DNA from 2 places in the Bacillus cereus group sp. MYBK79-1 genome. Region 1 is predicted to be linked to the other one. Evidence: riboswitches for the same ligand, from Rfam matches in the RefSeq annotation. Region 1 holds a riboswitch; the other holds the start of a gene.

Region 1 (3,184 bases):
CTTGAAACTTTCCGTAGTATGTATTTTCATTTTCAAGATGATCGAGTCGAAAAGGGTGAAAATCATTTTTCTGTAAGAAAGGGAACATATTTTGTTCATATCCAGTTTTAAAAGAAAAAGGGAATATGAATTGAAATATGACTGTTGTTACATCTTTTTCCTCGATTGTTTGTATTGCCTCCATTTACATTGTTTCCTTTCCATATATGCTATAAAAACAACATGCCCAAATTTATTTGAAAATAACCACTGTTTTATACTTGATTGAGTATGAAAATTCAGCTTATTTAGCAGGGGACATGTATAATGTTATGTATACTAAAAGTTATAAAATTGTATTTTGAAAAGGGGGATGTTGTATGCGTATTTTAGTATTAGGAGCTGGTGGCGTTGGAGGCTTTTTTGGAGGTCGCTTAGTAGAAAAGGGAGAAGATGTTACGTTTCTTGTTCGTAGTAAACGGAAAAAACAATTGGAGGAAAGAGGACTTGTAATCCGAAGCATTAACGGAGATTTTTCCTTCCAACCGAAATTAATAACGAAGGAAAATCGAACTGCTCCATTTGATGTCATTTTATTTTCAACAAAAGCGTATCACTTAAACGAGGCAATTCAAGATGTAAAGCCGTTTGTTGGTGAAAATACGGTCATCATTCCATTGCTAAATGGTATTGCCCATGTATCACTATTACAAAAGGAGTTTGGCGAAGAAAAAGTAATTGGCGGTTTATGCTTTATCGAGACGACGTTAAACGATCAAGGGGAAATTGTACAAACGAGTGCTGCCAACAGGCTTGTATTTGGAGAAATTAAGTCTCATGATTCAGAGAGAATACAGCATATTTCTAAAGCATTTGCAGGTACGAAATCTAGTTTTGTATTAAGTGAAAATATTACGCAAGATATGTGGCATAAATATTTATTCATTACTGTAATGTCGGGTGTGACGACATTAATGCGTGCAACGATAGGACCGATTCGTGAAAGCGAAGGTGGACGTGATTTTATCCAAAACTTATTTGAAGAATGTGTGCAAATCATGAGATTTATAGGAGCACCAATTAAGGAAGATATTGCCCAGGAACATATGAAAACAATTGATAAAATTTCGTATAATATGAAGTCATCGATGCAGCGTGATATGGAAAAAGGTTCGTCCGTTGAAGGGACGCACTTGCAAGGATACTTACTAGATTTAGCGGAACAATTTTCTGTAGAAGCACCATTATTGGGTGCGGTATATCAAAATTTGAAAGTGTATGAAAAAATGATTTTAACTAAAGAAAGGGTATGAAAAAGAGTAAAGGATAGCAACATATAAATGTTGCTATCTTTTTTATTTTTGACAACTTATTCGTTTCTTTTTGTATTTTCTGTCGTATTTCTTTCGTTATCACGGTTACCATATAACTGATTAATTTCATTTGCTAATGCATCTAAATAGGAATCGGAAAAAATAGGCTTCTTTTCTTTAGACATGTGGATCTCCTTTATCGGTTTTTTAGTATTCATTATGTATATTTACCGGCGGATTATGCGCAATCGTCTTAAGTTTTTACTTTTTCAAAATTTTTGTTTACATTTTGAAAATAAAGGAGTATTATAATCCACAGTTTCAATTTTCTAAATCGCTGAAACCGCATGGTGCGGGGGACCCGTTCTTATGGATTAGTACTTAATCCGATGGGGTGAATCCTTGAAAAAGGTAGGGCTACTCATAGGCCCGAATCCGACAGCTAACCTCGTAAGCGTTATATTGAGAAGGAAGGTGGAGCTTGTGCGACAAAAAATTTAATGTCTACAAGTCTATTTCGTTATGGCTTGTAGGCATTTTTTGTGTTCTGAAGAAATAGTTTATCCGCTGTAACTAGCAGAAAAGTTCGTACAAAATTATTGGAGAGTGGACAGCAGTGGTTTCATCTATCAAAAGGTTTTTAATTGGAAGACCGTTAAAATCAACTGAGTTAGGAGAGCAAAAGCTTAATAAAACGAAGGCGTTAGCCATTTTATCTTCTGACGCATTATCATCAGTTGCATACGGACCAGAGCAAATATTAATCGCACTAGCAGGTCTAGGAGCAATAGCTTATTGGTATTCCATTCCAATCGCTGTTGGGGTATTAGTATTATTGACAGCTCTTATTTTATCTTATCGACAAATTATTTTTGCTTATCCGCATGGCGGAGGAGCGTATGTTGTATCAAAAGAAAACTTAGGGATGAATCCAGGGTTAATAGCTGGAGGATCTTTATTAGTCGATTATATTTTAACTGTGGCGGTAAGTGTGTCTGCAGGTACAGATGCGCTTACATCAGCTTTTCCTACTTTACATGCACATAATGTAATCATTGCGATTATATTTGTTATATTTATTACGATATTAAATTTAAGAGGGGTAACGGAATCAGCTTCCGTTTTAGCATATCCTGTTTATTTATTTGTTCTAGCACTATTTATATTAATTGGTGTAGGTATTTATAATATTATAACTGGTCACGTTTCACCGACTTTGCACACGCCGATTGGAACACCGGTTGCAGGAATTAGTTTGTTTTTACTGCTACGAGCATTTGCATCGGGTAGTTCAGCTTTAACAGGTGTTGAGGCGATCTCTAACGCAATTCCAAACTTTAAAGATCCTGCACCAAACAATGCAGCTAAAACGTTGCTTGCAATGGGAGCATTACTTGCGGTTTTATTTTCAGGAATTGTATTTTTAGCTTATTATTATGGGGTTACCCCAAGTAAGGAAGTAACAGTTGTTTCACAAATTGCTGAACAAACATTTGGACGTAATTTCATGTACTATTTCATACAAGGTACAACAGCTTTAATATTAATCCTTGCTGCTAACACAGGATATTCTGCATTTCCGTTATTAGCAGTAAACCTTGCAAAAGACAAATTTATACCGAGAATGTTTACGATTAGAGGAGACCGCTTAGGTTATTCAAACGGTATTATTATACTTGGAATCGCATCGATTATTTTAATTATAGCTTTCCAAGGGCAAACAGAACATTTAATTCCGTTATATGCAGTAGGTGTATTTATTCCATTTACACTTTCTCAAAGTGGTATGGTATTAAAATGGCTTCGTGAAAAACCTGAAGGATGGGCTTTAAGATTAACGGTCAATTTAATTGGTGCAGTCATTAGTTTTATCGTAATGAGCATGTTCTTTT
Region 2 (3,184 bases), on a different contig from region 1:
AGCTGGTGTAGGCGCAGTAACGATTGTTGACCGGGATTATGTCGATTGGAGTAATTTACAAAGGCAGCAATTGTATGCAGAGAGTGATGTGGAAAATAATCTTCCGAAGGCTGTAGCGGCAAAAAAACGTCTAGAAGAAATTAATCGTGAAGTAAGAATAGAAGCTCTCGTTCAAGATGTAACAGCTGAGGAGTTAGAAGAACTTGTTACAAACGTTAATGTAATTATTGATGCAACTGATAATTTCGAAACGCGTTTCATTGTAAATGATATAGCGCAAAAATATTCTATTCCATGGATTTACGGAGCATGTGTAGGGAGTTACGGCCTTTCTTACACAATTCTTCCTAGTAAGACGCCATGTTTATCATGTTTACTACAATCGATTCCGCTTGGCGGGGCGACATGTGATACAGCGGGGATTATATCACCTGCTGTATCTCTCGTCGTTTCTCATCAAGTAACGGAGGCTCTTAAACTGCTGGTAGAAGATTATGATTCACTTCGAGATGGACTTGTATCATTTGATGTATGGAAGAATGAATACTCATGTATGAATGTGCAAAAGCTTCGTAAGCATAATTGTCCTTCGTGCGGAGAGAATGCATTATATCCGTATTTAAATAAAGAAAACACATCAAAAACAGCGGTGTTATGCGGGAGAAATACAGTTCAAATTAGACCACCTCATAAAGAAGAAATGGATTTTGAGAGGTACAAAAAGCTGCTGAATGATCGTGTGAATGATTTAAATATAAATCCATATTTATTATCATTTTCTGTAGAAGAAAAGAGATTAGTTGCTTTTAAAGATGGTCGTGTACTTGTACATGGAACGAAAGATATAAGCGAAGCAAAAACAATTTATCATCGCTATTTTGGATAGAAAAGGATGAGTGGGATGGAAGTAAATAAAGCTTTAACAATTGCAGGGTCTGATAGCGGCGGCGGTGCCGGCATTCAAGCAGATTTAAAAACATTCCAAGAACTCGGTGTATACGGAATGACGGCTATTACGGCAATTACTGCTCAAAATACGCTTGGCGTTCAAGGGGTATATCCAGTTCCATTAGAAGGTATTACGGAACAGCTGAATTCAATTGGTACGGATTTAACACCAGATGCTGTGAAACTAGGAATGTTATTTAGCAGCGAAATTATTCAAATCGTTGCAGAACATATTAATAAATTTGGCTGGAATAATATTGTACTAGACCCTGTTATGATTGCTAAGGGTGGTGCATCATTATTACAACAAGAAGCAGTACAAGCATTAAAAGAATATTTATTACCAGTAGCAACCGTTGTAACGCCGAATGTTCCTGAAGCAGAAGTGTTAACTGGAATGGAAATTCATAATGTTGAAGATAGTAAGGAAGCTGCGAAAGTACTGCATGAATTAGGTGCGAAATACGTGCTTATGAAGGGCGGACATGCAGCATATCAAGGTAATGAAGTAATTGATTTACTCTTTGATGGAGAAACGTTTATTGAATTTAGAAGTGAACGAATTCCTTCAAAGCAAACACACGGAAGCGGGTGTACATTTGCTTCAGCGGTTACAGCAGGACTTGCGAAAGGCTACTCGATTGAAGAGGCAGTTCAAGAAGCGAAACGATTTATTAGTATAGCAATTGAAGAGCCATTGAATATTGGAAGTGGTCATGGGCCGACGAATCATTTTGCTTATAAAGTGAATAAAGCGCATGCGTAAGTAAGAAAAAGTCAGTTGTATAACTGGCTTTTTTTCTGTTTACTTTTTCCAAATAAAGGAGTAATATATCAGCCAGAATATATTTTTGTAATACGCTGAGTCCAATTATATGGAGCGGAGGAACCAATTTGTGCGTCGTCACTAGGGGTGAATCTTTCAATTTTGAAAGTAGGGCTACTCTCAAAGTCCGAATCCGACAGCTAACTTCGTAAGCGTCTTGAGAGAGGACGGTGCCATGATGGATACATCACTTCATCGATCTGATTAGTATAGGGGAATATCAATCTATGTTTGAGTTCTTTTATGCTAAGGAGGATGAGGTACGTGGAACTAACACTTATTTGTGTTGGAGAAGAAAGCAAGGTAAATAGTTTAAGAGATTTAGTAGCATTTCAACATGAGTTAATTATTTTTACAGCAAGTGAAGAGATAGCGGCTGAAGTTAGGAATTGTGGGTTTGATTGGACTTATAGCTGTAGTAAGGCGCAGGATTTTACTAGTATTTGTGAGTGTATTAAGAAGGTGATTTTACTAGGTGATGAGCTGCCAATCGTTAGCTTCTTTACAGAACACATTCGCTTTTCTTTTCAAGCACCTATTACTGTTGTTACAAGGAATAAACGATATCCAGCAAGGCTCTATGAAACAATTGGAGCTACATTTGTCGTGTTTACAAATTGTGATAATATTTCTTTTTTATTTTTTGAATAGGGCGGGGGAAAAGAAGATGAAGGTGTTGTTATTAGGAGATATAGCGAATCGTTGGGCGGTATCAGTAGATCGAGTTCAAGAATTGGTGGTGCTTGATCCTATTTTTCCAAGGCCCTATATCATATTGCCATCAAAAGACGCTTTATATTTAAAAACAGATGTTATCGAATATGAGCAGCTACATGCAGAATTGTCACAAGTTTATATTCGCGGGAGAAATTTACGTGCTTTTTTACGAGGAGAATAAATAGTGAATGAAAAAAGAGCGAATGCTAAGTGCAACAAGCTATGCACTTTATGTCATTCGCTCTTTTTATTTCGTATTTAAAAGATCATTTCTATGAAAATGAAAGAAAAGACGAGAAAATAGATGAAAGAATATTAATAACACTCGATGTAAGCGTTTAAATGGATGGATATTTTCTTATTTTCAGTAATTTAGCTCTTTACAAGTTAAATATAGAGGAGTATATTTACTCTCATAAATCATTCATAAAATTTCCAAAAAAACCTAAAATCGCTGAGTTCCAGAAATGGAGCGGGGGAACCAATTTTGTGCATCGTCACTTGGGGTGAATCTTTCAGTTTTGAAAGTAGGGCTACTCTTTAGGCCCGAATCCGACAGCTAACCTCGTAAGCGTTTAGAGAGGAGGTTTACTTTGTGTTGTTCATTTCGAACACTAAGTAGAGCTTAGTGTTCTTTTTTTGATTATTTAATGGTAAATTTTTACAAAAAGGAGAAGGGTAGCTATGTTAGAT

What was found. Region 1 has a riboswitch for cyclic di-AMP ahead of ACTFOB_RS14500 (APC family permease). Riboswitches for the same ligand answer to the same signal wherever they lie in the genome.
Positions count from the first base shown of each region.
Region 2: another riboswitch for cyclic di-AMP. It lies ahead of ACTFOB_RS06920 (hypothetical protein); the one in region 1 lies ahead of ACTFOB_RS14500 (APC family permease).

Region 1 is NZ_JBQAEO010000008.1:13,442-16,625, reverse strand. It holds gene ACTFOB_RS14515 (hypothetical protein) at 1-184, opposite strand, end outside; gene panE (2-dehydropantoate 2-reductase) at 360-1,292, shown strand; gene ACTFOB_RS14505 (hypothetical protein) at 1,349-1,477, opposite strand; cyclic di-AMP (ydaO/yuaA leader) riboswitch at 1,618-1,764, shown strand; gene ACTFOB_RS14500 (APC family permease) at 1,909-3,184, shown strand, end outside.
Region 2 is NZ_JBQAEO010000003.1:12,296-15,479, forward strand. It holds gene ACTFOB_RS06910 (thiazole biosynthesis adenylyltransferase ThiF) at 1-886, shown strand, start outside; gene thiD (bifunctional hydroxymethylpyrimidine kinase/phosphomethylpyrimidine kinase) at 893-1,714, shown strand; cyclic di-AMP (ydaO/yuaA leader) riboswitch at 1,798-1,945, shown strand; gene ACTFOB_RS06920 (hypothetical protein) at 2,039-2,425, shown strand; gene ACTFOB_RS06925 (hypothetical protein) at 2,442-2,672, shown strand; cyclic di-AMP (ydaO/yuaA leader) riboswitch at 2,934-3,079, shown strand; gene ACTFOB_RS06930 (signal peptide protein) at 3,176-3,184, shown strand, end outside.